Regions from separate parts of the Ideonella sp. genome, predicted to be linked through region 1. Evidence: riboswitches for the same ligand, from Rfam matches in the RefSeq annotation. Region 1 holds a riboswitch; the other holds the start of a gene.

Region 1 (14,951 bases):
ACAAGGAGGCGAGCAGGGCAGCAAGGTGGGTGCGCCGGGGCAGGGCCGGAGCGAGGAGTGCAGGCATGCGTATCTCGGCTTGACAAACAAAAAGGTGCAGGAATGCACCCTTGTGTTGCGAGATATCGGCCGTGCCCCGGCCTGGTTAAGCCGGAGCACGTGCCAAACTGCTACTGCAAGGGCCGAGTTGGCCCTTCTTTACCTGCCGTTTACCGCCGTCAGATCATGCCCAGCTCGCGGATGCGAGCGATGACCTGGTCGGCCGCCTGTTCGGCGCTGATCGAGGTCGTGTCCAGGCGCAACTCGGGCATTTCCGGCGCCTCGTACGGGCTCGAGATGCCGGTGAAGTTGGCGATCTCGCCGCGACGGGCCTTCTTGTACAGGCCCTTCACGTCGCGGTCTTCGGCCACGTTCAGCGGCGTGTCGACGTGGATCTCGACGAACTCGCCGGGGCCCAGCAGGCCGCGCGCCATCGCGCGTTCCGAGCGGAACGGCGAGATGAAGGCGGTCAGCACGATCAGGCCCGAGTCGACCATCAGGCGCGCCACTTCCGAGACGCGGCGGATGTTCTCCACCCGGTCGGCTTCGGTGAAGCCCAGGTCCTTGTTCAGGCCGTGGCGGATGTTGTCGCCGTCCAGCAGATAGGTGTGGCGGCCCATCGCGTGCAGCTTCTTCTCGACCAGGTTGGCGATCGTCGACTTGCCGGCGCCCGACAGGCCGGTGAACCACAGCACGCCGGGGCGCTGGCCCTTGGCCTTGGCGCGGGCGGCCTTGTCCACGTCCACATGCTGCATGTGGATGTTGTGCGAGCGGCGCAGCGCGAAGTGCAGCATGCCCGCGCCGACCGTGTTGTTGGTCAGGCGGTTGATCAGGATGAAGCCGCCGGTGTCGCGGTTGACCGTGTACGGGTCGAACGCGATCGGGCGGTCCAGCGCCAAGTTCACGACACCGATTTCGTTCAGGCCCAGCTGCTTGGCGGCCAGGTGCTCCATCGTGTTGACGTTGACCTTGTACTTCGGCTCGGTGATCGAGGCGGTGACGGTCTGGGTGCCGACCTTCATCAGGAACGAACGGCCCGGCATCATCGGCTCGTCGTGCATCCAGACCAGCGCGGCTTCGAACTGGTCGGCCACTTCGGCCGGTGACTCGGCGGCCGAGATCACGTCGCCGCGTGAGATGTCGATCTCGTCTTCCAGCGTCAGGGTGATCGACTGCCCGGCCACGGCCAGCGGCAGGTCGCCGTTGAGGGTGACGATGCGTGCGACCTTGCTTTCACGGCCCGAGGGCTGCGCGCGGATGCGGTCGCCCGGCTTGATCATGCCGGCGGTGATGACGCCGCAGAAACCGCGGAAGTCGAGGTTCGGGCGGTTGACCCACTGCACCGGCATGCGGAAGGCTTCCTTCTGCAGGCGGGATTCGTCGACCTCGCAGGTTTCCAGGAAGCCCATCAGCGTGGGGCCGTGGTACCAGGGGGTCTTCTCGCTGGCCGTCAGCATGTTGTCGCCCTTCAGGCCCGACAGCGGGATGCTGGTGACGTCGTTCAGGCCGATCTGCTTGGCGAACTCGAGGTATTCCTCGTTGATCTGGTTGAAGACCTTCTCGGAGTAGTCGACCAGGTCCATCTTGTTGATGGCCAGCACGACCTTGCGCACGCCGATCAGGCTGACCAGGTAGCTGTGGCGGCGGGTCTGCGTCAGCACGCCCTTGCGCGCGTCGATCAGCACCACGGCCACGTCGGCGGTGGATGCGCCGGTGATCATGTTGCGCGTGTACTGCTCGTGGCCCGGGGTGTCGGCGACGATGAACTTGCGCTTGTCGGTCGAGAAGAAGCGGTAGGCGACGTCGATCGTGATGCCCTGCTCGCGCTCGGCGGCCAGGCCGTCGACCAGCAGCGCGAAGTCGATGTCACCACCCTGGGTGCCCCACTTCTTCGAGTCATTCTCGATCGCGGCCAGCTGGTCTTCGAACAGCATCTTCGATTCGTACAGCAGGCGACCGATGACGGTCGACTTGCCGTCATCGACGGAGCCGCAGGTGATGAAACGCAGCAGGCTCTTCTTCTCGTGCTGCTTCAGGTACTTTTCAATGTCGACGGAGATCAGGTCCGATTGGTGGGCCATGACTTACCTCAATAGCTGTGTTGTGTGAATGGAGATGAAGGCGGGGGGGCTTAGAAGTACCCCTCCTGCTTCTTCTTCTCCATCGAGGCGGCGGCGTCGTGGTCGATCATGCGGCCCTGGCGCTCCGACGTCTTGGTCAGCAGCATTTCCTGGATGATGGACGGCAGCGTGTCGGCGGTCGATTCCACGGCGCCCGACAGCGGGTAGCAGCCCAGCGTGCGGAAGCGCACGTTCTTCATCATCGGCACTTCGCCGTCGCGCAGCGGCATGCGGTCGTCGTCGACCATGATCAGCGTGCCGTCACGGTCGACCACCGGGCGCTCGGCCGCGAAGTACAGCGGCACGATGGGCACGTTCTCGAGGTAGATGTATTGCCAGATGTCGAGCTCGGTCCAGTTCGAGATCGGGAACACGCGGATCGACTCGCCCTTTTGCTTGCGGCCGTTGTACAGGCGCCAGAGTTCGGGGCGCTGGTTCTTCGGGTCCCAGCGGTGTTGGGCCGAGCGGAACGAGAAGATGCGTTCCTTGGCGCGGCTCTTTTCTTCGTCGCGGCGGGCGCCACCGAAGGCGGCGTCGAAGCCGTACTTGTCCAGCGCCTGCTTCAGGCCTTGCGTCTTCCACATGTCGGTGTGGATCTGCGAGCCGTGCGTGAACGGGTTGATGCCCAGCTCCATCGCCTCGGGGTTGTGGTGCACCAGCAGCTCCATGCCCAATTCCTTGGCCATGCGGTCGCGCATCTCGTACATCGCGCGGAACTTCCAGGTGGTGTCCACGTGCAGCAGCGGGAACGGCGGGGGCGACGGGAAGAAGGCCTTCTTGGCCAGGTGCAGCATCACCGCCGAGTCTTTGCCGATCGAGTACAGCATCACCGGGTTGTCAGCCTCGGCGACGACCTCGCGCATGATGTGAATGCTTTCGGCCTCCAGCCGCTGCAAGTGGGTCAGGTTCATGGGGGTGATGTCCGTTGTTTCAGGCAGGGAAGGGAAGGAAATCGAGGCGGCGCGGGGCCGGGCTTCGGGCGGCGCCGCGATGATCGCAGCGGGGTTCGCCGACTCGGCACGGGCCGGCGGCGAAAACGTGATGGAAGTCGGCGCGGCGGCCACCGGTTGGCGGGTGTGCGGCGCGGGCGCCGGGGGCAGCGGTGCCGCTGGCGAGGCCGGCTCGGGCGCCTGCCGCGCGCGCGGCGCCAGCGGGCCGGGCAGCAATTGCAGGCGCGGGTGCGCGGCCAGCCATTGCTGCACCTTGGGCACACGGCGAAAGTCGGGCCCGTGCAGGTACACGCGCCACGGCCCGGCCGCGCTGCGCAGCAACCGGGCCAGGAAGTCGAGATAGATGTCGGCCGAGGCCAGCGTGCCGGGCACCGGCAACCAGGCCAGGCTGCCGCGCGGCCGGCTGGCGACCAGCACCCCACCGGGCGCCGGCCGATCCGGGTGGGCCAGGCTGCCGGCCCAGGCCAGCTGCGAGCCGTCGGCCCGGGCTTGTTCCACCGCGGTGGACCAGCTCTGCGCCAGCCAGTCGGCTTCGGCCGTCGAGCGAGCCGCCTTGGCCTCGCGCAGCGACACCAGCGCCAGGCCCCAGCGCTGCAGCAGGCGCGACACCGCGCGCGGCTCCAGCGAGGTGCCGAAATGGCGGGTGGCCAGCGTGCGCAGCGACTGTCCGGTCCACAGCGCCGGCGGCAAGCCGTGGCGCTCTGGCAGGTCGGTCAGCGCGGCCAGCCGCAGCGACTGCTCCTGATCGATGTTGAGCACCCGGCCGTCCCCCTTGGGCCGACCCCGCGCGCCGACGGCAATCGCCGTCCAGCCGCCGGCTTCGAACGCCCGGTAGGCCTGGATGATCGTCGGCACGCTCAGCCCGGTGGCCTCGTGGATCTCGCTCAGGCTGCGCCCGTCGACCCGCAACTCGACCGCACGCCGACGGCGCGCGTTGAGCGCTGCGATGTCTGGGGTGGGGGCAGTCACGAATCACGGTCAGAAAATGTTTTAGGGGATTGGATTGTGGCACGCGCCGGGCACAATGGCGAATCCCTCATTTGTATATGTGACTTATGAACACCTCTGCTGCTGCCCTGCTCGAGCAACTGACCCCGCTGATGCGGGATGCCGGCCAGGTGATCATGGACATTTATGCGACCGACTTTGACGTGACCAAGAAGGGCGACGAGTCGCCGGTCACGCAGGCCGACCAGAAGGCCGAGACCGTGATCCTGGCCGGCCTGGCCAAGATCGCCCCGGGCATCCCGGTCGTGGCCGAAGAAGCCGTCGCCGCGGGCAACATCCCCGATGTGAGCGACCGCTTCTTCTTGGTCGACCCGCTCGACGGCACGAAGGAATTCATCAGCCGCAACGGCGAATTCACCGTCAACATCGCGCTGGTCGAGCACGGCAAGCCGGTGCTGGGCCTGGTCTACGCCCCCGCGATCGGCCGCATGTTCACCGGCGCCGTCGGTGTCGGCGCCTGGGTCGAAGACAAGGATGGCAAGCGCGCGATCCGCTGCCGCGCCGTGCCGGCCGAGGGCCTGACGGTCGTCGCCAGCCGCTCGCACGGCGACGAAACCGCGCTCGACGCGTTCCTGGGTGGCCGCAAGGTCGCCTCGCGCACCAACGCCGGCTCGTCGCTGAAGCTGTGCCTGGTCGCCGCGGGCGAAGCCGACCTGTACCCGCGCCTGGGCCGGACGATGGAATGGGACATTGCCGCGGGCGATGCCGTGCTGCGTGCCGCAGGCGGCAGGGTCACTGTGGTGGCCGACGGGGCCGATTTGCGCTACGGTAAGCCGGGTTTCGACAATCCGCATTTCGCAGCCAGCGGCTTGGCCTGACATCAGGCCGGGCCGGCGGGCCCGAAGAAGATGGACTGGGGGGTGACCATGTCCAAATGGTCCAAAGGTGCGGGGCCTTCGTCTCCGCAAGGGTGGCGTCGCCGGCTTGCCGCGGCGCTGACCGGGGCTTGTTTGCTCACCGCCGGGGCCGCCGCCCTGGCCCAGGCCGGGCTGCCCAGCCATGGCCCGATGGTGGGCGTCGTCACCACCGACAGCGCCGCCGTGTGGGCCCGCTGGAGCGGGCCGGGCACCGCCCACGTCACCTACAAGGCGACCGGCGCCGGCGCGTCGGTCGATGGCCCCGAGATCGAGATCTCCGAGGCGCACGACTTCACCGGCCGCTTTGCGCTGCCGGGGTTGAAGGCCAACACCAGCTACAGCTACACGCTGCAGTTCACCGACGCGCTCGGCGAGGTCAGCCGCAATACGCCGTCGTACTTCCGCACGCCGGTCAAGGTCCCGACGGCGCTGAGCTTCTCGGTGCTGGGTGATTTCATGACCCGCCAGCGCTCGAGCAAGGCCTTGCGCACCGCGACGACGCCGCGGCCGAACTTCGTGCTGATCGTCGGCGACCTGGACCACTCCGACCCCGCCCGGCAGCCGAACTCGCAAGACTATTACCCGATCGAGCAGGCCGACACGGTGCTGACCAACCTGCGCCAGATGCGCCGCCTGATGCGCGACCCGGCCCAGCCGCTGGGCGCCGACTTCGTCAAGGCCTTCGTGACCTCGAAGACCGCGCAGCAGCTGCAGATCCCGCTGTACTACGCCTGGGACGACCACGACTTCTGCATGAACGGCTCGGATTCGCACTGCCCGTTCGGCGACCTGGCCCGCGCCGTCTACAAAGACTATTTCTTGCCGGCCGCCGACAACGGCCTGCGCGAAGACCAGCTCTGCGGCGAGACGGGTGACTGGCAAAGCTTCAGCCACGGCAACCTGGCCAGCTTTTTCTTGCTCGACGCGCGCAGCAACCGCGACCCGGCCACCGGCCGCCTGCTGGGCGAGTGCCAGAAGCAGTGGCTGCTCGACGGGCTGTCGCGCTCGACCGCGGTGTGGAAGTTCATCGTCTCGCCGATCACCTTCAACCCGACGACCAAGCCCTGGGACGCCTGGGGCGCGTTCCCGTCCGAGCGGGCCGAGCTGCTCAACTTCATCCAGGAGCACCAGATCGCCAACGTCGTGGTGCTGAGCGCCGACATCCACTCCAGCGGCGCGATCGACGACGGGCGCAACGCCGGGCTGCCCGAGGTGTCCGCACCGCACGCCAACATGCCGTCGACCTGGGTCGACACCTACTGCCGGCTCGACCCGGCCGACAGCCGGCTGCTGGTCAGCGCGCCCGGCACCTGGACACTCGGCGGTTTCCTCGAGCCCAACCTGCAGCGCGACCCGGTCGCGTGCCTGGGCATGGACTACTCGAAAAAGCGTATCGCCCTCTGGGGCCAGCCGCCGTTTCCGCTGCCCGGCGCCGACGGCCCCGGGTTCCTGAAGGTCGACGTGACCAGCGACGCGGTCTCGATCCGCGTGATGGACGCCGATGGCCACCTGAAGCAAGGCTATGCTGCCGACGGAACCCCCGCGGACATGAAACTTGATCTCTTCCGGTAGGCCGTCAGCGCCCCCGCCCAGCCCCAGCCGCTTCCCCCTCGCCGAGCCTGCGCCAGCGCGCGATCAGCCGCTGGCGGGCTGGCGCGTGGCGGTCGTCCATGGGCCCGGCCTGCTGGCCCACACGCCCACGCTGCCTGCGCTGCTGCCCGAGTTGTCGCTGGTCGGCCCGCGCAAGGCCGCCGATGCGCGGCCCGACGGCGTGCTGGTCTGGGGCCGCAAGCCCAGCGCCAAGCGCGCCGAGGCCTGGGCGCATGAGCGGCGGTTGCCGCTGATCCGGCTCGAAGACGGCTTTCTGCGCTCGGTCGGGCTCGGTGCCGACGAGCCGCCGCTGTCGGTCGTCATCGACCCGCTCGGCATCTACTACGACGCCGGCGGGCCGTCGCGGCTGGAGCAATTGATCGCCACGCCGCTGACCGCGCCGCAGCAGGCGCGCGCGTCGGCCCTGGCCACGCGCTGGCGCGAGGCACGCGTGTCCAAGTACAACCAGGCGCGCGAAGCGCCGGGCCTGGTGCGCGACGGCGACGTGCTGGTGATCGACCAGACCTTCGGCGACGCGTCGATCGCCTATGGCGGTGCCACGCCGGCCAGCTTCACCCGCATGCTCGAGGCGGCACTGGACGAGCACCCCGGCGCGCGCGTGTTGCTGAAGGTCCACCCCGATGTGGTGGCGGGCCGCAAGCGCGGCCACTTTGCGCAGCTGTCGCCCGGCGCGGCGGCGCGGGTGCAGTTGCTGGCGAGCCCGGCCCACCCCTGCGGGCTGCTCGAGCGGGCCGGCGCGGTCTACACCGTGACCTCGCAGATGGGCTTCGAAGCGCTGTTGTGGGGTTTGCCGCTGCGCTGCTTCGGCATGCCGTTCTACGCCGGCTGGGGCCTGACGCGCGACGAGCTGAGCCCGCCCGAGCGGCGCGGCGCGGCCAGCCTGGCGGCGCTGAGCCACGCGGCGCTGATCGACTACCCGCGTTACCTCGACCCCGAGACCGGCCAGCGCTGCGAGCCCGAGCGCCTGCTCGACTGGATGGCGCTGCAGCGGCGCATGCGCGAGCGCTTCCCGGCGCAGATGGTGGCGGTGGGCTTTTCGCGCTGGAAGAAGCCGATCGCCCGGGCCTTTTTCGCCGGCAGCGACCTGCGTTTCCAGAGCGCCCACCGCCCGGTCCCGGCCGGTGCCGGGCTGGCGTTGTGGGGCCGGCGTCCGGTGCCACCCGCCGCGGCCGGTGAGGGCGCGCCGCCGCTGGTCGTGCGGCTGGAAGACGGTTTCCTGCGTTCGGTCGGCCTGGGTGCCGACCTGGTGCGGCCGCTGTCCTGGGTGATGGACCGGCAGGGCATGTACTACGACGCGACCGCGCCGTCAGCGCTGGAGCGCTTGTTGGCCGAGACCGTGTTCGACGACACGCTGTGCGAGCGGGCCCGGGCGCTGCGAGAGCGCATCCTCGCCGCCGGGCTGACCAAGTACAACGTCGGCCAGGCCCGCTGGCCGCGGCCCGCGACGGCCAAGCCGGTGGTGCTGGTGGTCGGGCAGGTCGAGGGCGACGCGTCGATCCGCCTGGGTGCACCGGGCCTGCGCACGAACATGGCGCTGCTCAAGGCGGTGCGCGCCGAGCGGCCCGATGCGCACCTGGTCTACAAGCCGCACCCGGACGTCGTGGCCCAGCTGCGCGAAGCGGGCTGCGGCGAGGGTGCGGCGGCCGCGTTGTGCGACGAGATCGTCGTCGACGCGCCGATGGACCAGGTGCTGCGCCAGGTCGACGAGGTGCATGTGCTGACCTCGTTGGCCGGTTTCGAGGCGCTGCTGCGCGGCAAGCCGGTGGTGTGCTGGGGCTGCCCGTTCTACGCCGGTTGGGGGCTCACGCAAGACCGCGAGCCGATCGCGCGCCGCACGCGGCGGCTGAGCCTGGACGCCTTGGTCGCCGGCGCGCTGCTGCTGTACCCGAGCTACGTCAGCCGGGTGACCGGGCACTTCACGACCGCCGAGCGGGCGTTGTCCGAGCTGCAGAGCTGGCGCGACGAGGGCGCGGCCGGGCGCCGGCCGGTATCGGCAGGCCGCCGCGCGTGGCGCTGGACGCTGCGCCATGTCGTGGCGCTGCGGCGGTGGTGGAGCGGCGAAGCCGCCTGACCCTGCTGCGCGCGGCGCGCCTGACCGGGGTGCGCCCCCGAATCGCCGGAGATTCGGAAAAAAGAAAGCATTTGTTGCAGCAAGCGGCTGTGGAAACGTTCGCGAGCGTTGGCATTTTTGGCCGCGGCAGAATCCGCGGCTCACCCGCAGCGACCGGCTTGGGGGCGTCTGGCGACTTCGTCAAGAAAGATCAAATTCGCCACAAGTGCCACCCATTCGTGGGATCGTCACATTCCAGGCCTTTCCCTAGAGTGTCACAGTGGATCGTCACAGTGGCGGCGTGTACACGTGACTCCGCGGGAACGCGGGTTGCTTGCCTTGAATGTTTGGAGCTGCCGTTGCCTCTGGGTATGTCCACCCTTGGTGCGGCGGTGTTGTTGAATCCGTTGACCCTCTGATGATTCCCACCTCGCTCGATCGTTTGCTTTGCCAGCGTCGCACCTTGATGCTGCAGGGCCCGATGGGGTCGTTCTTCGAGCGACTGGCCGGCACGCTGCGTGCGCACGGCCAGCAGGTCTGGAAAGTCAATTTCAATGCCGGTGACGACTGGTTCTTCCGCGGCGAGCAGGTCATCCGCTTTCGCGACCCGCTCGACCAATGGCCGGCCCGGCTGCGGCGGCTGATCACCGAATTGCGGCTCGATGCGATCGTGCTGTTCGGCCAGTCGCGCCGCATGCACCACCTGGCGATCGAAGAGGCCCGCGCGCTGGGCGTCACCGTCTTCGTGTTCGAAGAAGGTTACGTGCGGCCCGACTACGTCACGCTTGAAGTCGGTGGCGTCAACGCTGCGTCGCCGCTGCCGCGCGACCCGGCCTTCTACCGCGACCTGAACATCGAGCCGCTGCCGACGCCGCAGCCCACCGGGCAGAGCTTCGGCGCCGTGGCCGCCGCGGCGATCACCTACTCGCTGGCCCGCTCGATCGGCCACCCGCGCTACCCGCACTACCGCCACCACCGCTCGATCGCGCCGATCCGGCAAGGTCTCAAGTGGGCCCATGGCGCCTGGCGCAAGTGGTGGTATCGCTTCACCGAGCGCGAGATGCAGGGCTTCCTCGCTGCGCCCGAGCAGCACAAGCGCTTCTACCTGGTGCCGCTGCAGGTCTACAACGACAGCCAGATCCGGCGCCACTCGCACTACAAAGACGTCGGCACCTTCATCCACGAGGTGATGGCGTCGTTTGCGCAGCACGCGCCGGCCGAGCAACTGCTGGTGCTCAAGCACCACCCGCTGGACCGGCCTTACAACGACTACACCCGCCTGATCGCGGTCGAGGCCGAGCGCCTGGGCATCGCCGACCGGGTGCACTACATCCACGACCAGCACCTGCCGACGCTGCTCAAGCACGCCACCGGCGTGGTCACGGTCAACAGCACCACCGGCCTGCAGGCGCTGTACCACGGCACACCGGTGATCGCGCTGGGCGAGTGCATGTACGCCATCGAGGGCCTGGTGCACCCGGGCCCGCTCGACAGCTTCTGGGCCAACCCGGGCCCGGTCGATGTCGAGCTGTTCCAGCAGTTCCGCACCTACCTCGTGCGCGAAACCCAGCTCAACGCCAGCTTCTACGCCGAGGCGCCCGGGCTGCCGTCGATCACCGACAGCAACCGCCGCCGCGCTTCGTCGCTCGAAATGCCCAGCGCGGCGCCCCAGGCGGCCAGCTGGTCGGCACCCACCGGCCCGACATTGAAGTAGGTCGATTGCGGGTGGGCGAGGTAGAACCCGCTCACGCTCGCCGCCGGGGTCATCGCCAGGCTCTCGGTCAGGCCCATGCCGATCTCGTCGCAGCCCAGCGCGCGGAACATCTCGCGCTTCACGCCGTGGTCCGGGCAGGCCGGGTAACCCGGCGCGGGGCGGATGCCGCGGTATTTCTCGGCGATCAATTCCTGGTTCGACAGCTGCTCGTCGGCGGCGTAGCCCCACAGCTCGGTGCGCACACGCTGGTGCAGGCGCTCGGCAAAAGCCTCGGCCAGGCGGTCGGCCAGCGACTTCAGCATGATCGCGCTGTAGTCGTCGTGCGCGGCCTCGAACTGGGCGGCCTTCTTGTCGGCGCCGATGCCGGCGGTGACCGCGAACAGGCCGATGTAGTCGGGCTGCGTGCCCGTGGGCGCGATGAAGTCGGCCAGTGAGCGATTCGGCCGCTGAATTTTTTCTCCGTTCGCGCCGTCGATGACCGGGCGCTGGCTCTGCATGCGCAGCGGCGCCCAGCGCAGCAGCACCTGCTCGCGCGACTCGTCGGTGTAGACCTCGATCACGTCGTCGTCGACCGTGTTGGCCGGGTACAGGCCCATCACGCCGTGGGCCTGCAGCCAGCGGCCGTCGATGATCTTCTTCAGCATCGCCTGGCCGTCGGCCAGCACGCGGCGCGCAGCGTCGCCGACCACCGCGTCCTGCAGGATCGCGGGGTAGGGGCCGGCCAGGTCCCAGGTCTGGAAGAACGGCGCCCAATCGATGCAGGCGGCCAGCTCGGCCAGGTCGTACTGGCGAAACAGCCGCCGGCCGATGAAGCGCGGCGCGGCCGGCGCCTGGCTCCAGTCGATCGGCGTCTTGTTGGCGCGGGCCTGCGCCAGCGTGACCAGCGGCGTCGCCTTCTTGCCGGCGTGCAAGGTGCGCACGCGGTCGTAGTCGGCGCGCAGCTCGGCCAGATAGGCCTGCGAGCGCTCTTCCGACAACAGCTCCGAGCACACGCCCACCGCGCGCGAGGCGTCCGGCACGTAGACCACCGGGCCCTCGTAGTGCGGCGAGATCTTCACGGCGGTGTGCACACGGCTGGTGGTGGCGCCGCCGATCAGCAGCGGCATCTGCTTGTCGCGGAACCACCCGTCGCGCTGCATCTCGGCCGCCACGTGCTGCATCTCTTCGAGGCTGGGCGTGATCAGGCCGGACAGCCCGATCAGGTCGGCGCCCTCGGTGCGGGCCTTTTCGAGGATGTCCTGGCACGGGACCATCACGCCCATGTTGACGACCTCGAAGTTGTTGCACTGGAGCACGACGGTGACGATGTTCTTGCCGATGTCGTGCACGTCGCCCTTGACCGTGGCCATGACGATCTTGCCCTTCGGCTTGGCCTCGCCGCCGGCGTCGATCATCGCGGCCTTCTCGGCCTCGATGTAGGGCAGCAGGTGGGCCACGGCCTGCTTCATCACCCGCGCGCTCTTCACGACCTGCGGCAGGAACATCTTGCCGGCGCCGAACAGGTCGCCGACGATGTTCATGCCGCTCATCAGCGGGCCTTCGATCACGTGCAGCGGCCGACCGCCGCCGGCCTTGATGGCTTGCCAGGCCTCCTCGGTGTCTTCGGTGATGAAGTCGGTGATGCCGTGCACCAGCGCATGGCTCAGTCGCTCGTTGACGCCCACGTTGCGCCACGCCAGGCGCTGCGAGTCGTCCTTGGCCGCGCCCTTGGCGCTCTCGGCGATCTCGATCAGCCGTTCGCCGGCATCGGGCCGGCGGTTCAGCACCACGTCTTCGACGCGCTCGCGCAAGGTCGGCTCGAGGTCGTCGTAGACGCCGACCATGCCGGCGTTGACGATGCCCATGTCCATGCCCGCCTGAATCGCGTGGTACAGGAACACGGTGTGGATCGCCTCGCGCACCGGCTCGTTGCCGCGGAAGCTGAAGCTCACGTTCGAGACGCCGCCCGAGACTTTGGCGCCCGGCAGGTTCTGCTTGATCCAGCGCGTGGCGTTGATGAAGTCGACCGCGTAGTTGTCGTGCTCTTCGATGCCGGTGGCGATCGCGAAGATGTTCGGGTCGAAGATGATGTCTTCGGGCGGGAAGCCGACCTCGTCGACCAGGATGCGATAGGCCCGCGCGCAGATCTCGGTCTTGCGCGCGAAGGTGTCGGCCTGGCCTTTTTCGTCGAAGGCCATCACCACGGCGGCGGCGCCGTAGCGGCGCACCAGCGTGGCCTGGCGCTTGAACTCGGCCTCGCCTTCCTTCAGCGAGATCGAGTTGACGATGCCCTTGCCCTGCAGGCACTTCAGGCCCGCCTCGATCACGCTCCACTTCGACGAGTCGACCATGATCGGCACGCGCGCGATCTCGGGCTCGCCGGCCACGAGGTTCAGGAAGCGCACCATCGCCGCCTGGCTGTCCAACATGGCCTCGTCCATGTTGATGTCGATGACCTGCGCGCCGTTCTCGACCTGCTGGCGCGCGACCGCCAGCGCCTGCTCGTATTCGCCGGCCAGGATCATGCGGGCGAAGGCTTTGGAGCCGGTCACGTTGGTGCGTTCGCCGACGTTGACGAACAGCGAGCCGGCACCGATCGCCACCGGCTCCAGGCCGGACAGGCGCATCGGCGGCGGCGCGACGGCGGTGGGTTCAGAAGGCAGGGGCGCGGAGCGGTCGGTCATGGCGGCAATCAGCGGACTCAAGAGCTGCAGGTCGCAGCGCGACCACCACGGCTCACCCGCAGTGGTCGCGTCGCGACCCGGGTGAGCGCCGTTGCCGCACGCGACGCTCGAACGCGCCCGCGTGCCCGTGCCGAGCCTGGCGGCATGGCTTTCGGCAAGAAAGGCCACGCCGTCGCAACGCTCCTCGGACGGTGCGCGAATTCTACGCAAGCAAGGGCTTACCACGCTTGACCGCTGTTACAACCCGTGCACTTTGTCAGGCGCCTCGTTTGCTTCAATGGCGGCATGGATACCTTCGGGCTGCGCAGACCCTGCGCGTTGTCGATGCGCCCGCTCTCGCTGAGTGCCGCCGTCGTGTTGCTGGCCGCCTTGCAGGCCTGCCAGACCCCTTCTCCCGCCGCGCCCGGCGACCCCGGCTCGGCCACCACCACCGAGACCCCGGCCGCGGCCAAGCCGGTGCTGCCGCCCGATGCGCCGCTGGCCGGCGAAGCCCGCTGGCTGACCGAGCTGTTCGCCGGCACGCCGGTGCAGGTGGTCGGTGAGCGCGACGGCAGTGTCCGGCTCAGCGTGCCGATGAAATACGCGTTCGACCCGGTGCCGGCGACCGCACCCGCGGGCACGGCCGCCGGCGTGGCGCCCAAGCCGCCGCTGCAGGCGGTGCTGGACAAGCTGTCGCAAAGCCTGAAGCGCCAGCCGGCCGCCAAGCTGCAGGCCGCTGCCCCGGCCGGCCCGCGCTCGGCCGAGCGCCTGGCCGCGGTCCGCAGCCACCTGGCGACCAAGGGCGTGCCGAACTGGCGGGTCGCCTCGGCCAGCCCCCCGGCCGACGACCAGATGCTGTTCCGGCTGGTGGCGCCGCCGGCGGGGCTGCGCAAGCTGGACGACACGACACTGGCGCCAGCCGCAGCCGGCCGCGTGCTGCCGCCGCCGACGCCGCGCGAAAAAACTGCTGAGTAGGCGCTAACGTCACCTTTTCGGCTCAAGAATGGCGGGGCTCGGCCGATGACTCTCGGGAGCCCCACCGCCTGTGGTGGTGCGGGCCTGCCTGCCACCATGAAACTTGTTCCGATCACCCCCGACGGGCTCGAACCCGGTTACCCGCTGCCGTTCTCGTTGCGAGACATCAACGGCCAGGTGCTGGTGCAGCGTGGCTCGCCGATCGCCGACGAGCAGCAACTGGGCTATCTGCTCGCCCGCGCCCTGTTCATCGACGAGGGCGAGCGGGGGGTGGCGCAGCGCATGCTGAACGCGCAGGTCGACCAGATGTTCCGCACCGGCGGCGGCACCCTGGGCGACATCGCGGCGCTGCGGCCCGAATTCGATCAGCGTGCCACCGAGCCGATGCCGCTGATCGAGCGCCCGCTCGAATGGCCAGACCTCGAAAGCCGCGCCCGGGTGCTGCTGGGCGACACCCGCGCGGCGCGCTGGCTGCCACGCACCGACGAGCTGGCGCAAGAGATGCTGAACCGCCTCGACCGCCAGGTCGACGCGACGCTGCTGCGCTTCATCCACATCGCCGGCACCCGGCCCGAGGACTACAGCACCCACCACGCGATCCTGGTGATGCTGCTGTGCGCGCTGGCCGGCCCGCGCCTGCCCGGCTGGCAGCCCGAGTGGCGCCGGCCCTTGACCCGCGCGGCGCTGACGATGAACGTGGGCATGACCGTGTTGCAGCAGGCGCTGGTGCGCCAGGCCGAGCCGTTGAACCCGCTCCAGCGCAACCAGGTCGACCAGCATGCGCAGCGCGGTGTGGAGCTGCTGCAGGCCGCGGGCGTCGACGACCCGCTGTGGCTGGGCGCGATGCGCCACCACCACGATGCACCCAGCGGCCCGCTGGACAAGCTCGAACCGGCGATCCGCCTGGCGCGCCTGATCCAGCGCGCCGACCGCTACGCCGCGCGCCTGAGTGCGCGCCGCAACCGTGTCGCGTTGTCGGCCAAGG
Region 2 (14,951 bases), on a different contig from region 1:
GGGCGATGCGGATCTGGCGCACGGTGCCGTCGAGCCGCACGAGCATCGGCTCGACCGCCCGCAACAGGCTCTGGCCGGCGTGCGTCAGCTCGACCCGGCGCGTGCCGCGGCTGAACAGCATGCTGCCCAGCTCTTCTTCCAGGCTCTTGATCTGGCGGCTGATCGCGGGCTGGGTCAGGTGCAGGTCTTCGGCCGCGGCGCTGAAACTGAGCCGCCGGGCCACGGCTTCGAAGCTGCGCAGGAAGTCCAGCGACAGGGGCCGGGCGCTTGGTTTATTCATGACGTAATCTGATCAATCGACGCCGTCGAAAGCATTGGTGCTAACCCCGACTCCCGCGCATGATGCAGTCCATCGGGAAAACGTTCCCGACCGACCGGAGATTGATGATGAGCACGCATTCCTTCGCTTCCTTGGCCTTGCCCCAGCTGGAACAGCCCAGCAGCCTGGCGCTGCCGCAGGCGCGGCGTTGGGTGGCAAGCGATGCGGGTTGGGTCACCGTGCAGGCCGGCCGCGCCTGGCTGACGCGTGACGGCGACTTCGACGACCACGTGCTGACCACCGGCGAACGGCTGTGGCTGCGCCGCGGCGACGTGCTGACCGCCGAAGCCTGGCAGCCCGGCGAGCCGGCGTGGTTGGTCTGGCGGCCCGAGCCGGCTCAGGCCTTCTTGGCCAGCTTGACGGCCTTGGCGGCCGGCGGTTTGGCCCGCGGCGCGCGCGGCTTGGCCGAGGGTTTGCTGGCCCTGGCGCGCAACGCCGAAGCCAGCGCCTGCCGCGCCCAGGGCAGCATTTGCGCCGGCGAATCCATGGCCTCGGCCGGCGCGCTCCAGTAACTCATCGCCACTTTCTTGCCGTCGGCCGTCTGGAACTCGAACGGCCGACAGCCGGCGGCTTCGAAGGCGCGGCGGCTCTCGTCGTCGGTCTTCAGGAACAGGTCGTCGCCGACGATGATGGCGATGAAGACCTCGTCGACATAGAGGCCGTGGCCGCCGAACATGCGCTTGACGCGCACCGGGCCGAGTGCGCCGAGCAGCTCACTGCACCAGCGCACGGTTTCCTGGGTCTGGGTGCTGACGGGCATGGCGGGGAGTTTAGAGGCGGGGTTGCATGATCCACTGTCACGGTAGTGGCGCAGGGCGATGGCGGCCCCCCCCCGCTCTGCGGCCCGCTCGCGGGCGACTGTTTGCGGTGAGCCACGGGCTGCCCATCAACACCGTGGTGCCCGATATCCGTTGGGGCGACCGCGAATGAGGCCCGCTGAGCGGGGGCACCACCATCACCCTGTGGAACTGACCGCGGCATGGCACGCCGTGCACAGGCACCCGGCCCTCGCGCCGACCTTCGCAGTCCCGGCCCAGCCTTCGATGTTCAAAGTCCAGCACGGACATGAAAAAAGGGGTCACCCGTGAAGGTGACCCCAACATCTCTGGAGCGCGCCTGGTGCCACGTCCCCACGCGGCGGCGCGCCCGAGACCTCTGAAAATCTGTCGCGCTGATGCGATGGATCGTCGCTCAGAAGTTGTGCTTGATGCCCACGTCGTAACCGGTGGTTTTCAGGTTGTCGGGGACGTTGTCGCGGCCTTCGTGCGTGACGTCAGCATAGACCGTTGTGCGCTTGGACAGGGCGTAGTGATAACCCAGGCTGAACTGGCGATCGCGGATCACGTCGGTGGTCGAGTTCTTCAGCTCGCCCCAGCTGGCGCGCAGCTCGCCCTGGCCGATCGGCGCGGTGGCCGACACCAGGTACGAGCGGGCCTTCTGGTCGCTGCCGTCGCGGCCGGTGCCGAAGAAGGCGCCCACCTTGACGAAGCCGAAGTTGTAGCTGCCGTTGACCGTGGCCCAGTAGTCGTCTTCATCGGCCGGGTTCTCGTAGCCCACGCCCAGCACGATCGGGCCACTGGCCCAGGCGCCGCCCAGGCTGTACGGGCGCTTCTCGCCAACGCCGCTGGCCGGCGTGTTGCCATCGGCCTCGGCGACCTGCGCGCCGAAGGTGAAGCCGTTGGCGCTGAAGCGGTAGTTCACGCTGTTGCTGTAGCGGTTCGTGCCGATGCGGCCGTTGACGATCGTGCTGTTCGACGCCACGGTGTCGGTGCCCCACGGGTCGGCGACGAGCTGGCTCAGCGCGTAGGCCGGGTTGTCTTCGCGGCCCAGCGACACGCGGCCAAAGCCGCCTTCGAGGCCGACGATCGCCTTGCCGTCCCAGAAGGCGGCCTTGGTCTGGGTGCCGTCGTCGGCGTTGAAGCGGTGCTCGATCTGGAACACGGCCTTCAGGCCGTCACCCAGCTCTTCGGTGCCGCGAAAACCCAGGCGGCTGCCGGAGCCGTTGCGGACTTCGTTGTTCTTGACGGCGTCGGCCTGCTGGGCGACCGAGAGGTCGACCCGGCCATAGACGGTGACGGACGATTGGGCGAAGGCACTGCCGCTGAACGCAGCGGCCAGGGCCAGGGCGAGGGGGGCCAGGGAACGGGTGGTCATGGGTCGGTGTTGTCTTCAGAAGGGACGCAGTGGTCCGGGAAAACCCGACTCTAAGGACCGAGTGGTGTGGCACCAAGACGCCCACGGCGAATAGTCCATTGCAGAAACAGCAATAACGATTCATTCGATCGACATGCCCTTGCAGATTCGTTCTGAATCAAGGCATTGCCGTGCGCATGCCCGTGGCCCAAGCGGGCCGGGCGCCGGCACAATCGTCATCCCTGTCTCGCACCCGCCACGGACCATGACGCTGCCGTTCAAGCTGAACCTGGAGCCCTCGCGCGACAAGGCCGTGCTCCGCAAGCAGTTGCAGGCCGAGCGCATGGCCTTGCTCGACCGCCACCAGCGGGCCGCCCACCTGCAAGAGGTGCTGCAGGTCTGGTTGATCGGCCGGCCGGAAAAGACGATCGGCGCGTACTGGCCGATCAAGGGCGAGTTCGACGCGCTGCCGGCGCTGTACCGCTGGAGCGAGGGCCACGACGAGCGCCGCATCGGCTTGCCGGTGATCGACCGCGAGACCAAGCAGCTGCGGTTCCACGTCTGGTACCCGGGCTGCCCGATGGAAGACGACGCCTACGGCATCCCGAAGCCGAAGAACACGGAAGAGTTCCACCCCGAGCTGCTGTTGGTGCCCTGCGTCGGCTACGGGCCGGGCGGCGTGCGCCTGGGCTACGGTGGCGGCTTCTACGACCGCACGCTGGCGGCGATCACGCCCAAGCCGGCGACCGCCGGCCTGGGCTATGCGCATGGCTATGTGCCGTGGCTCGAAGGCGAGCCGCACGATGTGCCGCTGGATGCGCTGCTGACGGAAGAAGGCGTCTTCTGGCAGCGCACCTGGCCGGGCCAGGTGATCTGAACCGAACCCCGGGGCTGCCCGGCGCAGCCCCCAGGCCAGGGCTTAGAAACGCTTGCCGAAGCCGATGCTGGCCAACCAGGGGTTGACCTTGAAGTCACCGGCCTTGACGCCGAACGACGACACCTCGGTGCCGATCTGCACCTTCTTCACATCCACGTTCAGCAGCCAGCCACCGCCCAGCGGGAAGTCGGCGCCGACCTGCGCGGCCAGGCCGAAACTGTCCCTCTTGAGCGTCGGTTGCAGCGCGGCTTCGACGGCCGGATCCCAGCTCACGTCCGAGATGTGCGTGTAGTTCAGACCCAGACCGACGTACGGGCGCCAGACGCTCAGGCCGGTGAAGTGGTACTGCGCGGTCAGCGTCGGCGGCAAATGCTTGAAGCTGCCGATCTTGGCGCCGGCGGACTTCACGTCGTGCTGTTGCGGGTAGGTCAGGATCAGCTCCATCGCCCAGTTGGGCGACAGGAAGTAGCTGATGTCGACTTCGGGGATGACCTTGTCGTTGATCGACAAGTCGAGGCCGGTCGAATCGTCGTTGGCCGAGGTCAGGCTGACGGCGCGGGCTCGGACGATCCAGTCGCCCTGGTCTTGCGCATGGGCAGCGAGCGGGGCCAGGGTGGCCGCAACGGCCAATGCGATGAGGTGACACTTCATGGGGACACTCCTTCTTGGTTGCAATGCTCATGACCCGTAGGCCATGGCTGCATTGCATCGGGAATGCCCTCTTGTCAAATTGCTGCACTGCAACAGCTACCGGGCAAAGCCCCTTGTTGCAATGCAGTATTGACCTGTATCAACCAGCCTCGCCGGCGCGCGACGCGCCGGCGCCACAACCCGGCCTCAGACGCCCAGGCGCTTGCAAACCTCGAGCGTCAGCGCGCTCTGGTTCAGCGTGTAGAAGTGGATGCCCGGCGCGCCGCCTTCGATCAGCCGCTCGCACAGCCGGGTGACGATGTCCAGCCCGAACGCGCGGATCGAGGCCGCGTCGTCGAGGAAACCTTCCATCTTCAAAGCCGCCCAGCGCGGGATCTCGATGCCGTCGCGCGCCGCGAACTGGGCGATGCGCGCGTAGTTGTGGATCGGCATGATGCCCGGCACGATCGGCACGGTGATGCCCATCGCGCGCACCTCGTCGACGAAGTGGAAATACGCGTCGGGGTTGAAGAAGAACTGCGTGATCGCCGAGTTGGCACCGGCGCGCACCTTGTCGGCGAAGAACTGCAGGTCACGCTTGGCATAACGCTGCTGTGGGTGGTATTCGGGGTAGGCCGCGACCTCGATGTGCCAGTCGCTGCCCTGCGTCTCGCGGATGAACGCGATCAGCTCGCTGGCGTAGCGGAACTCACCCGCCGTCGCGGTGCCGCTGGGTAGGTCGCCGCGCAGCGCGACCAGGCGGCGGATGCCCTGGGCGCGGTAGGTGGCCAGGATCTCGGCGATGTTGGCGCGGGTCGAGCCGACGCAGCTCAGGTGCGGCGCGGCTTCGTGGCCGAGTGCGGCGATGTCGCGCACGGTCGACAAGGTCTTCTCGCGCGTCGAGCCGCCGGCGCCGTAGGTGACGCTGAAGAACTCGGGGTCGACGACCGCCAGGTCCTGCACCACGGTCTTCAGCTTCTCGCTGCCGACGGGGGTGTTGGGCGGGAAGAACTCGAAGCTGATCGGCACGCGCTTCGAGACGGGGCGGGAGGTGGTGTCGGTCATGGTCAGGTCGGTTCGGGGGTGGAGGCCGCCAAGCGCGCCTCGATGAAGAACTCGCGGTTGCCGTCGCCGCCGGTGGTGGGGCTGTCGCGCCAGGCCACCACGTCCAGGCCGATGCGGCCGCAGGCCTTGCGCAGCTTGGCTTCGACATGGCCGTAGGCGGCGGGGCTCTTCACCAGGCCGTTCTTGCCGATGTCCACCGGCTGCAGCTCGAACTGCGGCTTGACCAGCATCAGCAGCGTGCCGCCGGGCGCCAGCAAGGCCACCAGCGCCGGCAGCACCAGCGTCAGCGAGATGAACGACAGGTCGCCGGTGATCAGGTCGAAGCCGCCGGGCGGCATGGCCTCGCCGAGCTGCTCGCGGGTCAGCGAGCGCGCGTTGACGCCCTCCAGCGCGGTGACGCGCTGATCGGCCGCCAGGCGCGGGTGCAACTGGCCCCGGCCCACGTCCACGCCGACGACACGCGCCGCACCGGCCGCGAGCAGCACATCGGTGAAGCCGCCGGTGCTCTGGCCGACATCGAGCGCGACAGCGCCTTGCACGGTCAGGCCGGCGTCGCGCAGCACCCCCTCCAGCTTCAGGCCACCGCGCGAGGCCCAGCGCAGCTCGGCATCGTCGGTGACCTCGATCTCGCAGCCTTCGGGCAGCTCGTCGCCGGCCTTCTTCGGCACCTTCCAGCCGTTGGGGCCGAGCCAGCGCACGGCGCCGCGTTCGATCAGCCGCTGGGCGGCCGACCGGCTGGGCGCGAGGCCCTGGGCAACGAGCAGTTGGTCGGCACGCATCGGCTTAGTAGCGGTAGGTGTCGGGCTTGTACGGGCCGTTCTTGTTCACGCCGATGTACGCGGCCTGCTCTTCGCTCAGCTCGGTCAGCCTGGCGTTGAGCTTCTTCAGCTGCAGGCGCGCGACCTTTTCGTCCAGGTGCTTGGGCAGCACGTAGACCTTGCCGACCTCATAGGCCTCGGGCTTGGTGAACAGCTCGATCTGGGCGATGGTCTGGTTCGCGAACGAGCTGCTCATCACGTAGCTCGGGTGGCCGGTGCCGCAACCCAGGTTCACCAGGCGGCCCTTGGCCAGCATGATGATGCGCTTGCCGTCCGGGAAGATCACGTGGTCGACCTGCGGCTTGATCTCTTCCCACTGGTACTTGTCGAGCGACGCGATGTCGATCTCGTTGTCGAAGTGGCCGATGTTGCAGACGATCGCCTGGTCCTTCATCTTGACCATGTGGTCGTGCGTGATCACGTTCTTGTTGCCGGTCGCGGTGACGAAGATGTCGGCCTGCGAGCAGGCCTCGTCCATCGTCACGACGCGGTAGCCTTCCATCGCGGCCTGCAGCGCGTTGATCGGGTCGATCTCGGTCACCCAGACTTGCGCCGACAGCGCGCGCAGCGCCTGGGCCGAGCCCTTGCCCACGTCGCCATAGCCGGCGACCACGGCGACCTTGCCGGCGATCATCACGTCGGTTGCGCGCTTGATGCCGTCGACCAGGCTTTCGCGGCAACCGTACAGGTTGTCGAACTTGCTCTTGGTGACCGAGTCGTTGACGTTGATCGCGCGGAACAGCAGCGTGCCCTTGGCGCTCATCTCGTTCAGGCGGTGCACGCCGGTGGTCGTCTCTTCGGTCACGCCGATGATCTGCGCGCTCTTGCGGGTGTACCAGTTCTTGTCGACGGCCAGCTTGGCCTTGATCGCGGCGAACAGCTCACGCTCTTCCTCGCTGCTCGGGTTGGCCAGCAGCGACGCGTCTTTCTCGGCGCGTTGGCCCAGGTGCATCAGCAGCGTCGCGTCGCCGCCATCGTCCAGGATCATGTTCGGGCCTTCGCCCTCGCTGAACGCGGGGCCGAAGTCGAAGATGCGGTGGGTGTAATCCCAGTAGTCTTTCAGCGACTCGCCCTTGTAGGCGAACACCGGCGTGCCGGTGGCCACCAGCGCGGCGGCGGCGTGGTCCTGCGTCGAGTAGATGTTGCACGAGGCCCAGCGCACTTGCGCGCCGAGGGCCTGCAGCGTCTCGACCAGCACGGCGGTCTGGATCGTCATGTGCAGGCTGCCGGTGACGCGCGCACCCTTCAGTGGCTGGCTGGCGGCGAATTCTTCGCGGATCGCCATCAGGCCGGGCATCTCGGTCTCGGCGATCTTGATCTCTTTGCGGCCCCAGTCGGCGAGCTTGATGTCGGCGATCGCGTGGTCGGGGGTGGTTTTCAGAACGGCTGCGTTCATGTCGGGGTCTCCGGTCGGGCAGGAAAGGTCAACCCGCAGCAACGGCAGGTGAACGGAAACCGGTCAGGAGACACAGCCCACCCACGACACCATCGGTGCGGGTGAGCGCCGTTGCAATATTGCAGCCCCAGGGTCGCCGCAAGCAGCGCCCGCCCCCCGAGGGGAGCCAGGCATTCTTGGGGTGGCCCTGCGAATGCCTGTGGGGTTCCGAGCCTGGGGCCTGTGGATGAGGCCTCGCAACGCTCCTCGGAACGAGCGCGAATTCTAGCCCGCGCCAGGGAAGTCGGCCAGGGCCTGCGTGAAGCGTTCCACGTCCGCGTCGTCGTTGTAGGCCTGGGCCGAGAAGCGCCAATACAAGCGCTCGTCGATCGCCAGGATCTGCGCCTCGATCTGCGCCTGCGCCAGCAACCAGCTCTTCAGCGCCATCGCTGCATCAAAGCCGCGACCCAGCGCCGGTGGCAGCGGCAGCGTGACCATGCTGGCGACCATCGCACGCGGGGTGGTCCAGGGCAGGCCCCAGTGCGTGGTCAGTCGCTCGGCGGTGCGCCAGGCCAGCGCATGGTTGTGGGCCCACAGCGCATCGCGGCCGCCGAGGGCCTCGTCGATGAATTGGAAGCCGGCCGGGGCGCACAGGAACGGCGTGGGGTCGCGTGTGCCGACCCAGTCGAACTCGGCCAGCCAGCCGCCGCCGGCACCCCAGCTGATCACCGGTGGGTGCAGGCCGGCGCGGCGCTCGGGGGCGGCCCACAAGATGCCGGCGCTGCGCGGCGAGAACGCCCACTTGTGCAGGTTGGCGGTGTAGTAGTCGACGCCCAGCGACGGGATGTCGACCGGCAACGCGCCCGGTGCATGGGCGCCATCGGCCAGCACCGCCACGCCGCGGGCGCGGCAGGCGGCGGCCATCGCGGCCAGCGGCATCACCAGCGCCGTTTCGGGGCTGACATGGTCCAGCACCGCGAGCCGGGTGCGTGGGGTCAACGCCGCCTGGACGGCGCCCACCAGCTCGGCTTCGCCGCAGACCGGGAAGGGCAGGTGGGCGGTGACGATCTGCGCGCCGGCGCGGGCCGCATGGTGCGCCGCGGCGCGTGTCACGGCGCCATAGGTGCGGTTGGTCACCAGCACCTCGTCGCCGGGCCGCAGGTCGAACGACGCGAGCACCGCATTGGCGCCGGCGGTGGCGTTGTCGACGAAGACGAGGTCGTCGCCCTGCGCGCTCAGCCAGGGCGCGACCGCCATGGCCGCCGCGCGCAGGCGTTGGCGTGGGCCGCCGGGCAGCGCGCGGTCGGGGTGCTCGTCGGGCCGGCCGATCGGTGTCAGCTCGCGCAGCAGGAAGCGCGCCGGCTGGCGCTCGATCTCGTCGCGCAGCGCGGCCTGCGCGGCCAACACCACGAGTGGCGTGGCGCCGACGGTGCCGTGGTTCAGGTAGGTGATTGCCGGGTCCAGCGCCCACAGCGGCAGCAGGCTCCGACCAAAGTGCGGTGGGGTCGACATGGGCTGATTTCAGCACGCGTGGGACACTGCCGCGCATGCTGGATCTCCCCCTCGCCGGTGCCACCGCCTGGTCGGCGGTGCCGCCGCAGCGGCTGGCTGCCGTGGCCGGTGTGCTGACCGACATCGACGACACGCTGACGCGTGACGGCGCGATCGAGCCGGCCGCCCTGGCCGCACTCGCGCGCTTGTCACAGGCCGGCGTCCCGGTGATCGCGATCACCGGCCGCCCGGCCGGCTGGAGCGAACCCTTTGCGCTGGCCTGGCCGGTGGCCGCGATCGTGGCCGAGAACGGCGGGGTGATGCTGTGCCGCGCGGCCGATGGCAGCCTGCGACACGACTTCGCGCAGGCGCCCGCCGAGCGCGCCGCCAACTTCGAACGCCTGCAAGCCTGTGCCACCGCGGTGCTGCGCGAGGTGCCCGGCACCCGCCTGGCGCAAGACAGCGCCGGCCGCCTGACGGACATCGCGGTCGACCACAGTGAGTTCGCGCACCTGGGCCCGGCGCAGATCGACCAGGTGCTGGCCGTGATGCGGGCCCATGGCCTGACGGCGACCGTCAGCTCGATCCATGTCAACGGCTGGATCGGCACGCACAGCAAATGGACCGCGGCCGAGTGGGCCGTGCGCGAGACGCTCGGCCGGGCCTTCGTGGCCGACGAGTGGCTTTACGTTGGCGACTCGACCAACGACCAGCTGATGTTCGAGCGCGTGCCGTTGTCGGTGGGCGTGGCCAACATCGCGCGTTTCTGGCCCGAGTTGTGTGTTAAGCCGGCCTACGTGACAGCGGGCGAGCGGGGCGTCGGGTTTGCCGAGGTCGCCGACGCCCTGCTGGCCGCGCGTTAGCCCGAAACGCCGAGGAACTCGGCCAGGCGCTGCCGTTCTTCGTCCAGCGCGCGGCGGAAGTCGGTGTCGCGCGGCGCGCGGCCGGTGATGTAGCCGCAGTCCAGCTGGAGCCGGTCGCCACTGGCCGCGGCGTTGGCCCAGCCGATCACCTGATCGCGCCACAGCAGCGGCAGCGCGTAGTAGCCCAGCTGGCGTTTGGGCGCCGGCGTGTAGGCCTCGAAGCGGTAGGCCCAGCCCCAGAAATGCTCGAAGCGGCGGCGGTCCCACACCACCGGGTCGAAGGGCGCCAGCAGGTGCACGCGCTCGGGCGCCTGGTGGCGGCGCGAGGCGGGGTTTTCGCCGGCCGGCCAGTACCAGTCGATACCGTCGACCCGGGCATGTACGAGGCGGGCCTTGGCCCGTGCCAGCGCCGCGGCCCGCTCGGTGGCCCACTGCGGCGCGCCGCCGCGCAGGTGGCTGACGAGCTGGCCCAGGCTGGCGGCCGGCAAGGGGGCGTACTTGGCCACGACCAGGTCGATCAGCGCGTCCATCCGGGCCTGCACCTCGGCCTCGTCGAGCGGCGGCTCGTGCGCATCGCGCGCAGCGTAGACCCGCACGCCGCCGTCGCGCCGGGCCACGCGCAGCAGGCCGCGGTAGTGCATGCCGTCGAGCAGTTGGGTGCTGGCGTTCGACGAGCCGCCGAACCAGTTGCGCGTCTTGCCGTGCGCGAAATGCGCGTCGACCTCGCGCGGGTGCACCGCGCCGTGCTCGCGCACGAAGGCCAGCACCTCGTGGGCCTGCTTCCAGCGCGCCGGCGTCCAGGCCTGGCGCGGTGTGCGCGGGTGCATCAGCGCGAGGTGGCGGCGCGGCAGGAAGCCGTAGTTGACGAAGAAGTCTTCCTCGATCGGCAAGCGCGGGTAGCGGCGTTCGAGTTCGCCGGCGGTGTAGCCGGTCACGCGGTGGCGCAGGGTCAGGTCTTGCGCCCGCGCCGGCGCCCGGATCGGGTCGGCCTGCACGAAGCCCAGGCGCTCGATCGCGCGTGGCAGCGTGGTCGGCTTGAACAGGCTGCGGGCAACGGCGTAGCGGCGCAGGTCGTCGAGGGTCGGGGAACGCGGCATGGCGCGATGATGCCGCAGCGCCGCGAGCAGCGAGGTGGCCAGCCGGGCCGACCCAGAAAAAACGCCCGGGCGGTGCCGGGCGTTCTCAGGATGCTGGCGATCGGCGGATCGCCAGGCGGCGGGGGCAGGCCTGGGGGCCCACCCCGAATCCGCTCACTGTTGCGGGTTGGCCTTGCCGCCCTGGGCCTTCAGGGCCGGCGGATCGCACACCGCCTTCACGAAGGCAATGGACGTCGGGCTGATGACGGTCTGGAACGACAGGTCGTCGCGCCATTCGGTCCAGGAGCCGGTACCGTCCTTCTTCTTGAAGACCATCGAGTCGTTGCCGGCACCAGCGGCGTAGTTGCCATAGATGTGGGCGTTCTTGCCGACGATCTGCCAGGCGCCGCCCCAGCCGGAGAAGGTGGTGCCATACCACGTGCCGCCGCTGGTCAGGCAAATCTGCTGAATGCCAGCCACGCTGTACTGGCCCGGACCGATCGCGGCCATCGCGAACATCGGGGCCATCGCGGCGATGGCAATGCAGGTGCGAACAAACTTCATGCTGGACTCCTGAGTTGTTGGATCGAACATCGAGGGTGTCACTGATGAGCATGGGTCCGCGCCGCCAGTGACTGTCGGCAGCTGCCTTTGCTGATGTTCGTCAGCGAAGACCCCATGCGGCGCACTGTAAGAATGTGATTCAGGATGTCACATCCCTAGCAGAAGGGGGCTGGATGTCCCACTTATGGGGGGATGTGGAACCGGTTCGGATCCACCCGTGCGGCGGGCCCGTCGGCGGTCTGCACGGCGACAATCGCCGCTTGCATCACTTCTGTCGGCAAATGGGCCGCCGCACGCCATGAAACCTTTGGGAACACCTCTTTCGACCGCCGCTTTGCGCGTGATGCTGCTGGGCGCCGGTGAGCTGGGCAAAGAGGTCTTGATCGCCTTGCAGCGCCTGGGCGTCGACACCACGGCCGTCGACCGCTACGACCACGCGCCGGGCCAGCAGGTGGCCCACCACGCCCGCACGATCGCGATGAGCGACCCCGCCGCCTTGCGGGCGCTGATCGAGGCCGAGCGGCCCGACCTGGTGGTGCCCGAGATCGAGGCCATTGCCACGCCGGTGCTCGAAGCGCTCGAGGCCGAAGGCGTGGTGCGCGTGATCCCGACCGCCCGCGCGGCGCGGCTGACGATGGACCGCGAAGGCATCCGCCGCCTCGCCGCCGAGACGCTGGGGCTGCCGACCAGCCCCTACCGCTTCTGCGATTCGCTGGCCGAGTTGCAGGCCGCGATCGATGCGGGCATCGGCTACCCCTGCATCGTCAAGCCGGTGATGAGCAGCTCGGGCAAGGGCCAGAGCAAGCTCGATGGCCCGGCCGATGTGCAAAAGGCCTGGGACTACGCGATGGCCGGTGGCCGCGTCAGCCATGGCCGCGTGATCGTCGAAGGCTTCATCGACTTCGACTACGAGATCACCTTGCTGACGGTGCGCGCCGTCGGTGAAGGCGGCCAGGTGCAGACCCAGTTCTGCGCGCCGATCGGCCATGTGCAGGTCAGCGGCGACTATGTCGAAAGCTGGCAGCCGCAACCGATGTCGGCGCAGGCGCTGGCGCGCGCGCAGCAGATCGCCGCCGCCGTCACCGACAACCTGGGCGGGCAGGGGCTGTTCGGCGTCGAGCTGTTCGTCAAGGGCGACGAGGTCTGGTTCAGCGAGGTCAGCCCGCGCCCGCACGACACCGGCATGGTGACGATGGCCACGCAGTGGCAAAACGAGTTCGAGCTGCACGCCCGCGCGATCCTCGGGCTGCCGGTCGACACACGGTTGAAGAGCCCGGGTGCGAGCGCGGTGATCTACGGCGGCGTCGACGCCCAGGCGGTCGTGTTTGACGGCGTGGCCGAGGCGCTGGCCGTGCCGAACTCGGACCTGCGCCTGTTCGGCAAACCCGAGAGCTTCGTCAAGCGCCGCATGGGCGTGGCGCTGGTGCACGACGAGGATGTCGACGTGGCGCGCCGGCAGGCGAAGCTGGTGGCGAGCAAGGTCAAGCCGCGCGCGGCGTGAACCTGCGGGCATGAAAAAGGGCGCCCGAGGGCGCCCTTGAAGACATTGATCAGCGGCTTTGCCGTGCATTCGTTTGGCTTCGGCCGGGGCCTGTTGGCCCCTTAACTTCGCGAAGCGAAGTTAGCCTGCGCCGAAGAACCGACAAGCGGCGCTTCGCGCCGGGGCCGCTTCAGCGGCCCGCGGCTGCGCGGAGCGCAGCCACCTTGTCAGTTCTTTCCCAGGTGAACTCGGGCTCCTCGCGGCCGAAGTGGCCGTAGGCGGCGGTCTTCGAGTAGATCGGGCGCAGCAGGTCCAGCATCTGGATGATGCCCTTCGGGCGCAGGTCGAAGTGCTCGTTGACCAGCGCGGCGATCTTCTCGTCCGAGATCACGCCGGTGCCTTCGGTGTAGACCGTGACGTTCATCGGGCGGGCCACGCCGATCGCGTAGGCGACCTGGATCTGGCACTGCTTGGCCAGGCCGGCGGCGACGATGTTCTTGGCCACATAGCGGGCGGCGTAGGCGGCCGAGCGGTCGACCTTGGTCGGGTCCTTGCCCGAGAAGGCGCCACCGCCGTGCGGGCAGGCGCCGCCGTAGGTGTCGACGATGATCTTGCGGCCGGTCAGGCCGCAGTCGCCCTGCGGGCCACCGACCACGAAGCGGCCGGTCGGGTTGACCAGGTACTTGGTGTCCTTCAGCCACTCTTTCGGCAGCACCGGCTTGATGATCTCCTCGATCACGGCCTCGTAGAACTCGGGCTTCATCTTGTCGCCCAGGCTCATCTCGGGCGCGTGCTGGCTCGACAGCACCACGGTGTCGATCGAGTGCGGCTTGCCGTCGACGTAGCGCATCGTCACCTGGCTCTTCGCGTCAGGCCGCAGGAACGGCAGGCGGCCGTCCTTGCGCAACTGGGCCTGGCGCTCGACCAGGCGGTGCGCGTAGTAGATCGGCGCGGGCATCAGCTCGGGCGTTTCGTCGCAGGCGTAGCCGAACATCAGGCCCTGGTCGCCGGCGCCGATGTTCAGGTAGTCGTCGCTGGCGCGGTCCACGCCCTGGGCGATGTCGTTCGACTGCTTGTCGTAGGCCACCAGCACCGCGCAACCCTTGTGGTCGATGCCGTACTCGGTGTTGTCGTAGCCGATGCGCCTGATCGTGTCGCGGGCGACCTGGATGTAGTCGACGTTGGCCTGGGTCGTGATTTCGCCGGCCAGCACCACCAGGCCGGTGTTGCACAGGGTTTCAGCGGCCACGCGGCTGAGCGGGTCCTGCGCGAAGATCGCGTCCAGGATCGCGTCGGAGATCTGGTCTGCGACCTTGTCGGGATGGCCTTCCGAGACCGACTCGGAGGTGAAGAGATAATCGTTCGCCACGTTGCGTTGCTTTCAGGTTGCGGGTTCGAGACTGGGCCGATTGGCTTGGCGTCGTCCCACTTGGCAACCTGGCAAGGGCGGCGAACGCTTTAGCGGTATTTGGCGGGCCGTTCCGAAGAATGACCCGGCGGGCTGCACGAAATGCGCCTGCGTCGCCCCGCAAGTTGTCCTCTTAACTCGGCGACAGGCCGCGATTATAAAAGACGCCGACTTTCACCATGACGCTGATATTGCGCTGGCTGTCACGCTGGCCGCTGGCCTGGTTGCATGCGCTGGGCGCGATGCTGGGCTGGGCCACCTGGGCGCTGTCGCCGAGCTACCGCCGCCGCCTGAAGGCGAACGCCGCACTGGCGGGCCTGAGCGCTGCGCAGCGTCGCCAATCGATCGCCGAGGCCGGCCGCCTGGTGGCCGAGGTGCCCTGGCTGTGGTTCATGCCGCCAGACGAGCGGCTGGGCGAGCGGGTGCGCTGGCAGGGCGGGGGGCTGATCGACGACGCGCTGGCCGCCGGCCGCGGCGTGCTGTTGCTGACGCCGCACCTGGGCAGCTTCGAGGTCGCCGCCCGGGCGGCGGCCGAGCGGTACGCCAAGCCGATCACCGTGCTGTATCGGCCGGCGCGCAAGGCCTTGTTGCGCAAGCTGGAGGAAACGGCCCGCGCCCGCCCCAACATGGCCACCGCGCCGGCGTCGCTGTCGGGTGTGCGACTGCTGCTGCGCGCCCTGAAGCGCGGCGAGATGGTCGGGCTGCTGCCAGACCAGGTGCCGCCGCTGGGCCAGGGCGTCTGGGCGCCGTTTTTCGGCCGGCCGGCCTACACGATGACGCTGGCGGCCCGGCTGGCGCAGCAGACCGGCGCGGCGGTCTTGCTGGCCTGGTGCGAGCGGCTGCCGGGCGGTG

The links. A riboswitch is a leader RNA that binds a small molecule or an ion and turns the genes downstream of it on or off. The one in region 1 is predicted to bind S-adenosylhomocysteine.
Region 2: linked by a shared signal. The riboswitch ahead of ahcY (adenosylhomocysteinase) and the one ahead of metH (methionine synthase) in region 1 are both predicted to bind S-adenosylhomocysteine.

Annotation. Positions count from the first base shown of each region.
Region 1 covers NZ_JAYSDQ010000019.1:48,963-63,913, reverse strand. The annotation lists gene ACE3SG_RS22540 (DUF1800 family protein) at 1-67, opposite strand, end outside; gene cysN (sulfate adenylyltransferase subunit CysN) at 219-2,120, opposite strand; gene cysD (sulfate adenylyltransferase subunit CysD) at 2,171-3,070, opposite strand; partial or broken gene ACE3SG_RS22525 (winged helix-turn-helix domain-containing protein) at 3,692-3,868, opposite strand; gene cysQ (3'(2'),5'-bisphosphate nucleotidase CysQ) at 4,165-4,935, shown strand; gene ACE3SG_RS22515 (alkaline phosphatase) at 5,068-6,546, shown strand; gene ACE3SG_RS22510 (capsular polysaccharide biosynthesis protein) at 6,632-8,656, shown strand; partial or broken gene ACE3SG_RS22505 (capsule biosynthesis protein) at 8,979-10,163, shown strand; gene metH (methionine synthase) at 10,220-13,012, opposite strand; S-adenosyl-L-homocysteine riboswitch at 13,089-13,204, opposite strand; gene ACE3SG_RS22495 (hypothetical protein) at 13,337-13,966, shown strand; gene ACE3SG_RS22490 (HD-GYP domain-containing protein) at 14,063-14,951, shown strand, end outside.
Region 2 covers NZ_JAYSDQ010000014.1:113,419-128,369, reverse strand. The annotation lists gene ACE3SG_RS18735 (LysR family transcriptional regulator) at 1-280, opposite strand, end outside; partial or broken gene ACE3SG_RS18730 (DUF2917 domain-containing protein) at 340-600, shown strand; gene ACE3SG_RS18725 (TfoX/Sxy family protein) at 657-1,079, opposite strand; gene ACE3SG_RS18720 (porin) at 1,511-2,473, opposite strand; gene ACE3SG_RS18715 (5-formyltetrahydrofolate cyclo-ligase) at 2,718-3,329, shown strand; gene ACE3SG_RS18710 (OmpW family protein) at 3,372-3,980, opposite strand; gene metF (methylenetetrahydrofolate reductase [NAD(P)H]) at 4,167-5,024, opposite strand; gene ACE3SG_RS18700 (TlyA family RNA methyltransferase) at 5,027-5,803, opposite strand; gene ahcY (adenosylhomocysteinase) at 5,808-7,238, opposite strand; S-adenosyl-L-homocysteine riboswitch at 7,335-7,492, opposite strand; gene ACE3SG_RS18690 (aminotransferase class V-fold PLP-dependent enzyme) at 7,503-8,729, opposite strand; gene ACE3SG_RS18685 (HAD-IIB family hydrolase) at 8,765-9,571, shown strand; gene ACE3SG_RS18680 (DNA glycosylase AlkZ-like family protein) at 9,568-10,668, opposite strand; gene ACE3SG_RS18675 (hypothetical protein) at 10,822-11,211, opposite strand; gene purT (formate-dependent phosphoribosylglycinamide formyltransferase) at 11,510-12,712, shown strand; gene metK (methionine adenosyltransferase) at 12,882-14,060, opposite strand; gene ACE3SG_RS18660 (lysophospholipid acyltransferase family protein) at 14,279-14,951, shown strand, end outside.